2 regions of the Pseudomonas citronellolis genome follow, and region 1 is predicted to be linked to the other one. Evidence: riboswitches for the same ligand, from Rfam matches in the RefSeq annotation. Region 1 holds a riboswitch; the other holds the start of a gene.
What was found. Region 1 has a riboswitch for fluoride ahead of PcP3B5_RS16965 (cation:proton antiporter). Riboswitches for the same ligand answer to the same signal wherever they lie in the genome.
Positions count from the first base shown of each region.

Region 1 (4,923 bases):
GTCGCGCTCGTCCTGCTTCTGGTAGTGCGCCAGGATCATCCGCGCCGGGATCAGCGCCGCCAGGCCCAAGGCGCCGCACAGGGTGATGATGCTGGTGGCGGTGGGGTCTTCCAGGCTGTCGCCCAGGGCCGCCAGGCCGATGGTCAGCAGGATCATCACCAGGCCGAACCATTGCGCCATCTGCGCCCAGCGCAGCAGCATGGCGCGGCGCGCCTCGTGCAGGTGGAAATCCGGGTGGCTGTGGTGCCGCATGCTCGTATCCTCCTCTTGTTCTCGCACCAGCCTACGCCGCTGGCGGCGTCGGCGGCGGCGGCCGGCCGAGCGGTAGGCGCTGGGGGCGCTTTCTTCGCGTGAGAGCATCGCTCGCAGTTGACCGGTTGCGCCGCGCTGAAAACTTCGGCGCAGGCCTGCCATGTACGCACAGGTACAGTAAAATGCCGGCCCCCTTACAAACGGCAAGGCCCGACCTTCATGTTCAAGACCTGGCGCGACAGCTACTGGAAACGTTGGCTGGAACGGCACGATACCGAGTTCCGCAGCGGCGTCAGCCAGCTGGGGCGCAGTAAGCGCCTGATCGTCGAGGCCCCCGCGCGCATCGGCGAGGCCGATTTCAAGCTGCGTGACCAGGAACTGCACATCGGCGCCTTTGCCGTATTGCGCAAGACGCTGTTCCACCGCGTGTCGCACATCGGCCGCTATGTCACCACTGGCCAGGACTCGCGCGTCGGCCTCGGCGCGCGGGCCCACCCGCTGGACTGGCTGAGCACCAACTCCGTGCAGTACGAGCCGGGCTTCTTCGACCGTTTCGACGCGCCGCGGCTGCGCTACGAAAGCGTGGGCGACAGCGATACCTGGATCGGCAACGACGTCTTCATCGGCGAGGGCGCGGCAGTGCTGAGCGGGGTGAAGGTCCACGATGGCGCCGTGGTGGCCGCTATGTCGGTGGTGACCCGCGACGTGCCGCCCTATGCCATCGTCGCCGGCTCGCCGGCGAAGATAGTGCGCTACCGTTTCGCGCCGGACATCTGCGAACGCCTGCAGGCCAGCCGCTGGTGGGACCTGGCGCCGCAACAGGTCGCGGCCCTGCCGATGAACCGCATCGAGGACGCCCTGGAGCGCATCGAGGCCTTGCGCGCCAGCGGCGAGGCGCAGGACGCGCTATTCCCCCGGGTGGAAATACGCCGCCAGGGCTGCCGCGTGCTGGCCGGAGGGCAGGGCGCCGCCACCACGGCCGCCGCGTGATCCATTTCGAGCGAACCTTGCAGCCATCCCGCCTGTCAGAGGTCCGTATCGGAAAACATACAAAGGATCACGGACCCCATGTTGAAGCGTTGGCGCAACAGTCACTGGAAGCACTGGCTGGAAGGCTACGACATCGAATTCCGCAGCGGCGTCAGCCGCCTGGGGCGCGGCAAGCGCCTGTTGGTCGAGGCGCCGGGCAGCATCGGCGAGGCGGAGTTCAAGATCTACCGGGACGAGATGCACATCGGCGCCTTTTCCACCATCCGTGCCACCAGCTTCCACCGCATTTCGCACATCGGCCGCTTCAGCTCCACCGGCCAGCTCTGCCGCATCGGCCTGGCCGCCCGGGCGCACCCGATGGACTGGCTGAGCACCAGCTCGGTGCAGTACGAGCCGGGCGTGTTCGACCGCTACGACACGCCGCGCCAGCGCTACGAGGACACCGACGCCGACACCTGGATCGGCAACGACGCCTTCATCGGCGAGGGCGCAGTGGTGATGAGCGGGGTGAAGATCCACGACGGCGCCGTGGTGGCCGCCATGTCGGTGGTGACGCGCGACGTGCCGCCCTACGCCATAGTCGCCGGCTCGCCGGCCAAGGTGGTGCGCTACCGCTTCCCGCCGGACATCTGCGAGCGCCTGCATGCCAGCCGCTGGTGGGACCTGGCGCCGGCGCAGATCGCCGCGTTGCCGTTGCAGCGCATCGAGGAGGCGTTGGAGCGTGTGGAGGCCTTGCGGGCCAGCGGCGAGGCGCGGCCGCCGATCTATCCGAACATCGAAATCCGCCGCCAGGGCTGCCGCCTGCTGTCCGAGGGGCCGGCCAGCTCGTGAAGCGCGGGGCGGCACTGCTGCGCCGCCCCGCACGCAAGCGCCCAGAGGCGCTCAGCTCCGGCTCTGGGCCAGTCGGTAGAGTTGCCGCGCTTCCGCCGCCATCGGCAGCAGGGCCGAGACCAGTCGGGCCTGGCCTTGTACCAGCGGCATTTCGTCGGGGCAGTCCGCCAGCAGGCAGAGCAGGTCTTCCAGGGCTATCAGGCGACGCTCGGCGGCCTCGTACAGATGCTCGGCGGGGGCGCTGGCGTCGACGAACAGCACGTCGTCGTGGGGTTGCGAGAGGGTGGTGACGGGTTGCAGGTCAGTCATGGTGCGCCTCCAGGGTGTGGAGGGCGAAGTACGGATAGTGCATGTTCCATTGCTCCTGAGCGGGATCAAGAGCCGCCTCCCGGAAAAGGGAGGCGGACCGTACGGGGGTAGGATACCGCAGCAAAGGAGACGGCAGGCCCGAAGGCCTCCCCGGACGGCCCGCCATGGAACGTGAGTGCATACAACGATGGACCGACTGCTCTCACGGCTACGACGCACCACCCTTTACTGCGGGATCCTACCCCCGACCACAACAAGGTTGCGGCAGGGCGGAATCTATCCAGCGCCCTCGTAGGACCTCAAGGCGATTTCAGCGTGGGAATTTTCACGAAGGGTAGCGGCGCGGAACCGGCCGAATCGCTATGCTCGACGCCATGAACGGCCAGCTCCCCCTCCGCCAACCCTGCCCGCCGGGCGCCTGCGATTGCGGGCGCGAGGCGCTGCTGGCCGAGCCCCATGGTGACATCCGCATCCTCCTGCTCACCCGCCAGGAAGAGCAGCGCCTGGTACAGCGCCTGGAACAGCTCAAGGACCTGGCCGACCTGCAGCACATGCAGCAGCGCATGTACGAACAGCTCGGCCTGCGCCTGAGCATCGCCCCCGGCTTCAACGAGGTGCGCAGCATGCGCGGTCTCGACATCCGCATCGCCGCGCAGCCCGGCCTGTGCCGCAAGACTCGCCAGGCCATCCCCGCGGCCATCCGCCGGGGCCTGGAACGCACCCCGGAAATCGCCTGGCGCCTGCTCGACTCCTTCGACCTGCTGGGCGGCAGCCACTAGGGGCGTGCATTTTCCCAAGGCTTTGCTAATGTCGTTAGGCAGGAGATGGCATTCCTCCTCTAACCGCCCCCCGGCTGATGATGCCTACGCATAACCCTTCATGGGCGGCGTAGGCATTGTTCTGCTGTCCATGGTTTGCCCGTGGACAGCGAACATGCCCAACCCATCCCGTTCCGCCGCTTTTCCTCTTGCGCTCCGCGCCGTCCCCCGGCTTCAGCGGAGCCGCCGCCATGACTGAGATCTGGGCCCAGGCCGCCCTGTGGCTGGGGCTGGCGCTGCTGGCGACGCTGGTGTCGATCTTCCTGCGCATCGCCACGGCATTGTCGGAAATCGTCGTGGGGACCATCGCCCAGCTGATCATCGGCGCGCTGCTGGGCATGGCGGTGCTGCAGGGCGACGCCAGCTGGATCAAGTTCCTCTCCGGCGCCGGGGCCATCCTGCTGACCTTCCTGGCCGGCGCCGAGCTGGACCCGAAGGTGTTCCGCACGCATTGGAAGCAGGCCACGGTCATCGGCCTGGTCGGCTTCGTGGTGCCCTTCCTCGGCTGCGCGGCGCTGGCGCGCTGGGGCCTGGGCTGGGACGCGCAGGCCAGCTGGCTGGCCGGCATCGCCATGTCCACCACCTCGGTGGCGGTGGTCTACGCGGTGATGCTGGAGTTGGGGCTGAACACCAGCGAGTACGGCAAGATCGTGCTGGCCGCCTGCTTCGTCAACGACCTGGCCACGGTGATCGCCCTGGGGCTGATCTTCGCCCCCTTCACCCTGAAGACCGCCGGTTTCGCCGGGGCCCTGGTCCTGGCCGCGCTGTTGCTGCCGTGGCTCACCCCGCGCTTCTTCCGCCGCTTCGGCGGCCGCCCTTCGGAGCTGGAGGCCAAGTTCCTCATGCTCTGCCTGTTCGGCCTGGGCGCGGCGGCGACCTGGGCCGGCAGCGAGGCGGTGCTGCCGGCCTACCTGATCGGCATGGTGCTGGCCGGCACCGTGGGCAAGGACCACGCGCTGATCCGCCGCCTGCGCACCCTGACCTTCGGCCTGCTGACGCCGTTCTACTTCATCCGCGCCGGCTCGCTGGTGTCGCTGCCGACCCTGGCCGTCGCGCCCGCGGCCTTCGTGCTGCTGTTGCTGGTGAAGATGCTCAGCAAGCTGGTGGGCGTGTACCCCACCTGCCTGGTCTACGGCTCGCCGCGCCGGGAGGGGGCCTACACCACGCTGCTGATGTCCACCGGGCTGACCTTCGGCACCATCTCGGCGCTGTTCGGCCTGGCCCACGGGCTGATCGACCAGGGCCAGTATTCGGCGCTGGTGGCCGCGGTAATCGGCAGCGCTGTGGTGCCGACGCTGATCGCCAACGCCTTCTTCCTGCCCCGGCACCTGCTGCCCAAGGGCGACCCGCAGGAGGAGGGCGCCGCCCCGCCGGCAGAGCCCGCGCGCCACGACGACTTGCGCCCGCAGACGCGGCGCAGAGGAGGTGAAGCATGATCAAGCGCATCCTGGTGGCCTACGACGCCTCCACCGCGGCGGAGCTGGCCCTGAACTTCGCCAACGAGCTGGCCGAACGCTTCGGCGCCGGCCTGCACATCCTCTCGGTGGCGCAGCCGCCGGAGTTCGGCGACGAGGTGGAGACCGAGGCGGTGATCGAGCGCTCCCGCGCGCATTTCCACCACGCCTTCAAGCTGCTGGGCTACAGCCGCCTGCCGGTCGAGGAACGGCCGACCACCCACGTCTCGGTGGGCCGCCCGGCCGAGCAGATCGTGCGCTACGCCGAG
Region 1 is NZ_CP014158.1:3,912,519-3,917,441, reverse strand. It holds gene PcP3B5_RS16990 (hypothetical protein) at 1-252, opposite strand, end outside; gene PcP3B5_RS32390 (CatB-related O-acetyltransferase) at 472-1,242, shown strand; gene PcP3B5_RS32385 (CatB-related O-acetyltransferase) at 1,321-2,073, shown strand; gene PcP3B5_RS16975 (hypothetical protein) at 2,125-2,382, opposite strand; gene PcP3B5_RS16970 (hypothetical protein) at 2,745-3,161, shown strand; fluoride riboswitch at 3,194-3,255, shown strand; gene PcP3B5_RS16965 (cation:proton antiporter) at 3,392-4,636, shown strand; gene PcP3B5_RS16960 (universal stress protein) at 4,633-4,923, shown strand, end outside.

Region 2 (4,923 bases), 1.0 Mb from region 1:
CAGCGAGTTGCCAGGAGACCCATCCGGGTCAAACGGTAATCGGTGCCGGCGCCTACCGGCGAAACAACGGGTTCCTTTTGTGCGCGGATGCGTGCCGAAGGGTATCGGCCCCAGCCACGACACGGGCCGAGTGCGATTGCTGCGACAACGGATGGCTTTGACGACAGCCAGACCGTTCAACCAGCCCACTGTGGCGACTTCCTCAAACGCCGGAGGCACAGCCTTCGGCGGCCTTCTCCTGCCGCTCACGCAACCAATTGAAGGCGCAGCCCAGTGACCGACAGGAACCGGACACGCCCACCTTCCGATAATTCCACGACACGCCAGACCAGGTTCCCCAGTCTTGCCGCAGGTATCGCTGCTCGTCAGCGTCCCCGGCAACCAAGGTCTTCAAGGTTGCGCTACGTCCCGTAGTGACCACAGCCGTCCGCCCGCATCGCCTTTGCGGACATACGCCAGCCCTCGGCGTCGATGCCATCTACTTCCGCGCCTCAATCATCCGCAGCGCCCTCGCGCTGCCCCACGGGCCTCTTCTTTCACGCCCCTTCGGGCCCTCAAGCAGGAGCTACGCCATGAGTACGATTCGTCTCAAGACCAACCAGCATCAGTTTATCGCCAACCTGCGACATGCCTTCACCCCGGCCTCCATGCTGGGTGAGCTGCTGCAGAACGCTCGCCGGGCCAAGGCTCAGCACATCGAGGTCATCGTCGACAACAACACGCTCATCGTGCGCGACGACGGTACCGGCATTGCCGACCTGCAAACCCTGATCTTCATCGCCGAGTCCGGTTGGGACCAAGAGCTGAAAGAGCGGGAGAACGCATTCGGCCTCGGTGTCCTGTCGACCCTCTACTTCGCCGAATACCTGTCGGTACATTCGCGCGACCAGGCCTTCCGCGCGGCCACTGCAGCCATCATCCACGGCGATGCCATCGAGGTTCATCCCGCCATACCGCGCCTCGGTAGTGAAATACAGCTGGAGGGCGTGCAATCACCGCAGGCTACGCTCACCTTGTCGCAATGGGCAGCGGCACAGCTAGAGCGTCTATGCGAGGCATTCCCCGTGCCCATCTCGTTCAACGGTGTCGACCTTCCTCGACCCTTGGCCGACCCCACCTTGCCCTGGCTTGAAACAGCCGTGGGTAAGGTTCTACTCAACCTCGCCCCCCCTCCGTCACGGCGGCGCTGCTTCCTTCAGGGGCTCCCCCTTGGCGGCCGTTACTCGACCGATCCCAGGCAGCAGGTCGTACTGTTGCGCGATGACATGATCGCTCGCCTGCCCGATCGCCAGCACCTGCTCAACGAAGAGACGGACAATCGGCGGATACGGGACGCCATCAACGCCGCCTACCGGCAGGCACTGTTCGAAGCCAAGGAGCAACTGTCGGGCAGCGACTTCGTGTCGTCGTATGCCGAGACCTGCCTGTCATCCTCGAATGCGGACCTGCTGAATGACGTCCCCTTCGTGCCCCGTGCATGGTTCCGCAACTGGGAGGGCGAGCCACCTGGCTATCGTCGCTTCTGGGACCATCATCCGCTGAGTGGGATCGTGACCCGCCTGGAGCTGGAGGAGAAAGGCGTCTGGTCCATCGAGAGCGATGGCCGCGAGGAGTGGGCAGCGGAAAGCTACCTCGCCGCGCGGCAAGCCTTCCTGCTGGAAGAACCTCGTCTCGATGAACAGCACTGGCTGCGGCAGGTACGCCGAACCACCACATCTGATCAGGTGTGCGTCCACCATGGCGCCATACTCTATCGCGAGGACGCGCCTCCTTTGGCCGAGGCCCTCGAACTGGTCCTGGTCGAAGCGCTGAGCGTCAGCTTGAAAGGTGAGCCAGGCCAGTACCCGGTGAAGGCACTCCGCCAGGACGATACGCTCTACCTGACACCGAGCGCCGACTGCGTGACGCCACTCGTATCCGACTACATCTTCGATGATCGATACGACGAGGATGCCGAAGTGGAGGATGACGAGACGCTGTCGACCTTCATCGCCGTAGGCTGCTCACAGGTGCCCAGTGAAGTCGTAAAAGCACTACTACCTCGCGCGCTGCGCTTCGCCTCCCAGCCCAAGCTCGCCAAGGCAGTAGTTCGACTGGTCTTCGATAGCGAAGGGAAACTGCTGGAGGTGAAATCCTGACCGCGGCCATGAACGCTCCTTCGGGAGCGTTCTCTTTTCCGTTGATCACCAGCAGCGCCAACGCTGCCTGCCCATTCAATCAGAGCCCCACCGGCTTCCGATTTTCCACTGACTCGGTTCGCACCGCCCTGCGGATGAGAGTCTACTAAGTACTGGTAGCCCGTCAGATCAACTGGCAGGCACTCATGTTCCCTATCTCTTCGACCGCATCACTGTCCACGCCGAGCCCTGGCTCTGACCCGCTAGGACAAATGCCCGCCACTCCAATTACATTATCGCGCCGACTACTAGCAGTATGTTTGGATGATCTGATCGATCAAAATAGCCCCTCACCCCACTGGAGATTCTCTGCTAGGGTGAGTGCAGGAGATGGCATTCCTCCTCATAACCGCCCCCGTGCTGATGATGCCTACATGACCCCGGACGAGACCGTCCCCGGAGGAATGGATCATGTCATCAGCCACACAGCTGCTTTCAGGCCCCTCCGCGGTCGATCTGCTCAGCACGGATATACAGTCCGGCAAACTCCACAGCATCCTCTTCCCCCGCGTGCAACGGCCATCTCTAGCCAGCTCGCGCCCATATTCCCTCAGCCTCAGTCAAGCGGTCGACACCATCACCGCGGACCGCTACGAGCACGACTTCCAGCCCTTCTCCTCCCCCCACCTCCACAACTTCGCCGACAGCCTGTACCGGGAACAGCCCGAAGATAGCCTACTCCTCCTTGTCGAACGCAAGGACGACGGCGGGAGGACCTTTCGCATCGTCGAGGGCACCCCGTTGGCGATAGCATCCGGCACCGACCTGTATGCGTAAGTCTTCAGCGAGCCAGCCTGAGCCCGGACCCGGCGTGGCCTCGCAGCCATCCGGCGGATCGCAGCGTGCCGCCCTGCGCTTCATCCTGCTGATGGGCGTGCTGAGCTTCTTCGCCGACTTCACCTACGAAGGCGCGCGCAGCAGCATCGGGCCGTACCTGGCGACGCTGGGGGCGACAGCCACCATGGTCGGCGTGGTCACCGGCCTCGGCGAGTTGCTCGGCTATGGGCTGAGGCTGGTGTCGGGCCGGCTCGCCGACAGCACCGGGCAGTTCTGGCCCATCAGCATCGTGGGTTACCTGCTGCAGATGAGCGCCGTCCCAGCACTGGCCCTGACCCACGACTGGCCCAGCGCCGCCGCACTGATCGTGCTGGAACGGGTCGGCAAGGCAGTGCGCAACCCACCACGCGACGTGATGCTGGCCCAGGCCGCCAAGCAGGTCGGAGGCTACGGCTGGACGTTCGGTATCCACGAGGCTCTCGACCAGTTCGGCGCCATGCTCGGCCCCCTGCTGGTGGCGGCGGTACTCGCCCGCCAGGGGGACTACCGCAGCGCCTTCGCCCTGCTGCTGGTGCCGGCCGCGCTCAACATCGGCCTGGTGCTGCTGACGCGCTGGCTCTACCCGCGCCCCCAGGACATGGAGAACGAACCAGGCAACCCGGCGCAACACAACGGCCTGCCACGCACCTACTGGTTGTACTTCTGCGCCGCCCTGCTGGTGGCGGCCGGTTTCGCCGACTACCCGCTGATGGCCTACCACTTCAGCCGCACCCACAGCGTGCCCACACAGTGGATAGCAATCTTCTACGCGGTGGCGATGGGCGTGAGCGGCTGTGGCTCCCTGCTGTTCGGCCGCCTGTTCGACCGTTACGGCTTCAAGGTGCTGGTCGGCCTGACGCTGGCGAGCAGCGCCTTCGCCCCGCTGACGCTGCTCGGCGGCTTCTGGTGCGCACTCTGGGGAGCGGCGATCTGGGGTATGGGCATGGGCGTGCACGAATCCATCATCCCCGCCGCCGTCGCCCCCATGGTGCCCAGCACCCGCCGTGCCTCGGCCTTCGGCCTGTTCACCGCCGGCTACGGCATCGCGTGGTTTGCCGGCAGCAGTCTCATCGGCATCCTCTACGATCACTCGCTGGCGGCGACCGTGGCGTTCTGCGTGCTCAGCCAGTTGGCAGCCGTTCCAATCCTCTGGTACGTCGGCCAGCAGATCGGGAATCTGGCCCCAGGCGACGACCGCTACTCGCCACCAGCACCACCGTAGCAAGGCCCCTCAACGTCCGGCAGTACCGGACATCCGCGCCAACGCTCCAGTACCGGCGATCATCAGTACCGCCGCCAGCAGAAAAGCGAGTACGGGCGAAACGGAGGTCCAGAGCAAACCGACAGTAGCGCTCGAAACGAACTTCGCCGTACCGTTCACCGTGCCGAGCGCACCGTAGCTCAGAGCCAGTGTTTCCGGCTCCACCATGTCGGCGGTCACGGTGGACTCCAGGGCCTCCTGCACCGACACGTATAGGCCCGCAACGGTGAAGAGCAGCACCAGCAATGGCACGCTGTCCAGCCGCGACCAGAAGGCCAGTGCTGCCAGCAACGCCGTCAAGCCCCCCAGGGCATACCCTGCGACAAGCACCGGTAGCGAGCCCAACCGATCCGCCAACACACCGATGGGATAGGACGTCAGGACCTGGACCAGGTTGCGCCAGACATACAGCAGGCCGGCGACCTGAGCCGCCTGGACCACACCCAGCGTGCTGCTGAGCAACTGCGTGGCGGCGAGTATCAACAGGCTGTGACTGAAATCACCGACGCCGAACAGACCGACCGCCCCGAGGTAGCGCTTGAAGCGCAGAGGCAGACCCTTGAGGGTCTGGAAGAACTTCAGCTCGGGGTTCGCGGAGTGCTGCGGATCCTTGACCAGAGTCAGGAACGCCAGCACGGCAAGGACGCCGGGAATAACGCTCAGCCACAG
Region 2 is NZ_CP014158.1:2,894,405-2,899,327, reverse strand. It holds gene PcP3B5_RS12830 (ATP-binding protein) at 573-2,138, shown strand; fluoride riboswitch at 2,495-2,557, shown strand; gene PcP3B5_RS31980 (hypothetical protein) at 2,589-2,954, shown strand; gene PcP3B5_RS12820 (MFS transporter) at 2,989-4,215, shown strand; gene PcP3B5_RS12815 (MFS transporter) at 4,225-4,923, opposite strand, start outside.
Region 2: another riboswitch for fluoride. It lies ahead of PcP3B5_RS31980 (hypothetical protein); the one in region 1 lies ahead of PcP3B5_RS16965 (cation:proton antiporter).